2 regions of the Micromonospora sp. CPCC 206060 genome follow, and region 1 is predicted to be linked to the other one. Evidence: riboswitches for the same ligand, from Rfam matches in the RefSeq annotation. Region 1 holds a riboswitch; the other holds the start of a gene.
What was found. A riboswitch is a leader RNA that binds a small molecule or an ion and turns the genes downstream of it on or off. The one in region 1 is predicted to bind cobalamin.

Region 1 (2,197 bases):
GTCCGCTGAGGATTTCGGCAGCCCCGCTGAGGGTGGGGCCCGCGAGGTTGGCACGTCTTATGGGTTGGCACGTTTCCCGTCAGACCCGACACCCCACGCCCGTGTGGACGGCTTTTCGGCAGTCGGAATTTCCGCGGCGTACTTCGTGCTCAACCTCTACCAGCACGTCAACTCGCCCGAGGGCCGCCTCTACCTGTCTCGGCAGCTGTTCGAGGAGGCCGTGCACGTCCAGTTCTACCTAAACCTGCTCGACACCTATGTCGCGGACGAACAGGAGCGGTTCGCGGCCTTCGCCGCGATCGACAACATCCCCTCGATCGCCCGCAAGGCCGAGTTCTGCTTCCGGTGGATCGACTCGATCTTCGAGCTGCGCGAGCTCACCACCCGCGATGACCGGCGGGCGTTCCTACTCAACCTAATCTGCTTCGCCGCCTGCATCGAAGGGCTGTTCTTCTACGGCGCCTTCGCCTACGTCTACTACCTGCGCTCGCGCGGGCTGCTGCACGGGCTCGCCTCCGGCACCAACTGGGTGTTCCGCGACGAGAGCATGCACATGGCGTTCGCGTTCGACGTCGTCGACACCGTCCGGCGGGAGGAACCCGACCTGTTCGACGCACAGATGCAGCAGCAGGTCCACGACATGCTCGCCGAGGCCGTCGAGTGTGAGGTGCAGTTCGCCGCCGACCTGCTCGACCAAGGCGTCTCCGGCATGTCGCTCACCGACATGCGCGAATACCTGCAACACGTCGCTGACCGACGCCTCGCCGTGCTCGGCATCGACCCGATCTACGGCAGCCAGAACCCGTTCGCGTTCATGGAACTGCAGGACGTGCAGGAGCTGTCCAACTTCTTCGAGCGTCGCGTCGCCGCATACCAGGTCGGGGTCACCGGCTCGGTGAGCTTCGACGACGAGTTCTAAGATTGCCCGCAGTGCTGGTTCGCGCGGCCGCCAGGCCGCGCGTCGTAAGAGGGAACCCGGTGCAAAACCGGGACTGCCCCGCAGCGGTGAGTGGGAACGAAAGCCGTCATCAAGCACTGGGCGCGAGCCTGGGAAGCGACGGCCGGTAGGCGCGAGCACGACGCCCACGAGTCCGAAGACCTGCCCGCACCGCGCACGCGACCGCGTGCGCCGCCGACGGCCCCTCGGGAGGGCCGGGCGGAAAGGCCGGCGACGGCCCTTCCCCTGCCCTCCCGAGCCCGTCGGGCACCTCGAGGGAAGGGAACCCCCGTGACATTCGGCACCAGCACCGTGCTCGGCTACCCACGCATCGGCGGCAACCGCGAACTGAAGAAGGCCGTCGAGGAGTACTGGGCCGGGCGCATCGACGCCGCCGCCCTGGAAGCAACCGCGGCCAGCCTGCGCGCGCAGGTGTGGCAGACGCTGCGCGACGCCCGACTCGACGCCATCCCGTCCAACACGTTCTCCTACTACGACCACGTCCTCGACACCGCCATCGCCGTGGGCGCGGTTCCGGCCCGATTCCGCCGGCTCGGGCTGTCGGAGCTGGACACCTACTTTGCGATGGCCCGCGGCGCCGACACCGAACCCGCGCTCGAACTGACCAAGTGGTTCGCCACCAACTACCACTACCTGGTGCCGGAGATCGACGCCGACACCGGGTTCGCCGCGAACCCGGCCAAGGCGCTGCGCGAGTACGGCGAGGCCCGCACGCTCGGCCTCACCACCCGGCCGGTCCTTGTCGGCCCGGCCACCTTCCTACTGCTGGCCAAGGGCGTTGACCCGTTCGCCCGGCTCGACGACCTCGTCGACACCTACGCGGAGATCCTCAGCGAGCTCGCCCGCGCCGGCGTCGAATGGGTGCAGCTCGACGAACCCGCGTACGTCGCCGACCGCACGTCTGCCCAGATCGACGGCCTGCGCCGCGCCTACATCCGCCTCGGCGAGCTCGAGCAGCGTCCGCGGATCTTCGTCGCGACCTACTTCGGCGAGCTGAACGACGCGCTGCCCGCCCTGCTCGGCACGCCGGTCGAGGCGATCGGCTTGGACCTGGTTGCCGGGCCCGGCAACCTGCGGCGGCTCGCCGACGCCGGACCCCTTCGCGGCCGGACCATCGTCGCGGGCCTGGTCGACGGGCATAACATCTGGCGCACGAATCTGCGTGCGGCCGCCGTCACCGGAGCCACCGTCGCCGCCCTGGCCGACCACGTCGCCGTGTCGACGTCTTGCTCGCTGCTG
Region 2 (2,197 bases), on a different contig from region 1:
CAGCAGGCAGAAGTGACCCGGGCCGGGGACGCCGGTCCACGGGATGGTGACCGTGGTGACCCCGGCGAAGACCGGCACGCTGACCGCCCCGATCTGGGTCCAGGCGCCCGGCCAGTTGGCCCCGCCACCCGGAGTGGTGCGGTAGACCCGGAGGGTGCCGTTGTCGGTACCGGTGCCGTACGGGCCGGCGTTCCGGAGCTTGACGAAGAGGTAGTTCGTCACCCCGACCCGCGGGTTCTGGCTCACCGCGCACTCGACGGCGGTCGGGCAGACCTTGATGTCCGGGCTCGCCCAGAGCGGGTTGTAGCTGTGCGGCTGGTAGCCGAGGTCGGCGCTGACGTCCTTGATGTAGACGTCGGTGCGGGCGTTGACCCCGACCTCGGACCGGTCCTGCACCGGCGCGGCGCCGGCAGAGCTGACGGAGAGCAGCGCCGCCAGTGCCGTGCCGGTGAGCAGGGCCAGTGTGGAGCGGCGGGCGCGTCGCCCGGTGATACTCCGGAACACGTTTCCTCCCGTTGCTGGGGACTGCCGGCCCGGCTGTGGCGGGTGGGTCGGCGGGTGGATATCCCTACAGAGCGCGGGGTAGCGCGGGAAATACCGGCCGGTGCCTCGGGTGGTTGTCAGATGACGCCAGAAGGAATCAATCACCGTCAATTGCATTCGGGGGTTGGTCGGGTGCCCGGTCAGATCCAGCCCCGCCGGACCGCCCGTACGCCGGACGAGAGTCGCCGATGCCACACCCACCGTGCGTTGACAGCACGTGGACGCTACGGCAAGACTGGCCGGCACAACCGAATAGACGCGTGTGCGTGTGGGGGAAGTCCGGTCGAAGCCCGGCGCTGGCCCGCAACGGTAGGTCGTCGAGATGTCCGCATCCGACGACAAGCCCGAATACCCGCCGTACGCGTGACCCGCTCCCTCACCCGTCGTGGCCCACGGGTCGGAGTCCCGGCCGACCCGTGCGTACCTGCGCGGCCGGCCCGGTTCTGACGACCACCGGGCCGGAAAGGCGCTCCTGATGGTTGTCCGCCTGAGCCGGCACCGCCTGCTCACCCTGTTCTGCGGCGTCCTCGCCGCACTCACCCTGACCGGCCCCGCGGTGGCCGCCCCGGTCAACACCCCCAGCTCCACCACCGCCGACCGTCCGGCGGCCGCCGCCGGCTGGCTGGCCCGCCAACTCGTCGACGGGGAACGCTTCGAGGCCGTCTTCGACGGCGTCGCCTACCCGGATCAGGGGCTCACCCTGGACGCGGTCCTCGCGTTCGCCGCCGCCGGGGTGGCCGACGACTCCGGCGCCCGTGCCCTGGCCTGGGTCTCCCGGCCGGACGTCCGGGACGGCTACCTCGGTGACGGGGTGACCGAGGCGTACGCGGGCGCGACCGCGAAACTCGCCCTCGCCGTCCAGGTACGTGGCGCGGACCCGACAGCGGTCGGCGGCGTCGACCTGATCGCCCGGCTGCGCGGGCTCCAGGCCCCGTCCGGCCGGTTCACCGACCGCTCCGCGTGGGGCGACTACAGCAACACCTTCAGCCAGTCCTTCGCGCTGCTCACGCTGGCCCGTACCACGTCGGGCGTACCGGCGGACGCGGCCGGTTACCTGGCCGGCATCCGGTGCGCCGACGGTGGCTTCCCGGTGGTCCCCGAGCAGCCGGTCTGTGCCTCCGACGTGGACGCCACCGCGCTGGCGGTGCAGGCGCTGCGGGCCGCCGGCCGGTCGACCGAGGCCACCGCCGGACTGCGCTGGCTGGTCTCGGTGCAGGGCACCGACGGCGGGTTCCGCAACTCCGGCGGCGTGGCCAACGCCAACAGCACCGGGCTGGCGGCCCAGGCGCTCGCCGCAGGGGGCCGGACGCTGGCCTGGGCGCGGGCCCGGGGATTCCTGGCCGGACTCCAGGTCTGCTGCACCGGGGCGCCGGCTGACCGGGGCGCGGTCGACTACGACGGTGGCACCTTCGACCCGGCCACCGCCACCCGGGCCACCGCCCAGGCCGTCCTCGGTCTGGCCGGGGTCGGGTACGCGCAGCTGACCGCCGCCGGTGCTGCGTCGGGCGAACCCGAGCTGGTCTGCCCGTGACGGCCCGGGAAGCACAACCGACCCGCCAGCCGGCCGCAGCCCCCGTACCCCGGTCCCGAGGAGCCCTGATGTCCATCTCCGTCATCCGGCGGCTGGCCGCCCTGCTCGCCGCAGTCGTCGTCG

Region 2: linked by a shared signal. The riboswitch ahead of V6U90_RS20150 (peptidase) and the one ahead of metE (5-methyltetrahydropteroyltriglutamate--homocysteine S-methyltransferase) in region 1 are both predicted to bind cobalamin.

What each region holds. Positions count from the first base shown of each region.
Region 1 is NZ_JBAKHU010000110.1:142-2,338, forward strand. Features, by position in the region: gene V6U90_RS30950 (ribonucleotide-diphosphate reductase subunit beta) at 104-919, shown strand; cobalamin riboswitch at 918-1,121, shown strand; gene metE (5-methyltetrahydropteroyltriglutamate--homocysteine S-methyltransferase) at 1,229-2,197, shown strand, end outside.
Region 2 is NZ_JBAKHU010000033.1:3,266-5,462, forward strand. Features, by position in the region: gene V6U90_RS20145 (hypothetical protein) at 1-504, opposite strand, end outside; cobalamin riboswitch at 792-917, shown strand; gene V6U90_RS20150 (peptidase) at 1,019-2,074, shown strand; gene V6U90_RS20155 (hypothetical protein) at 2,143-2,197, shown strand, end outside.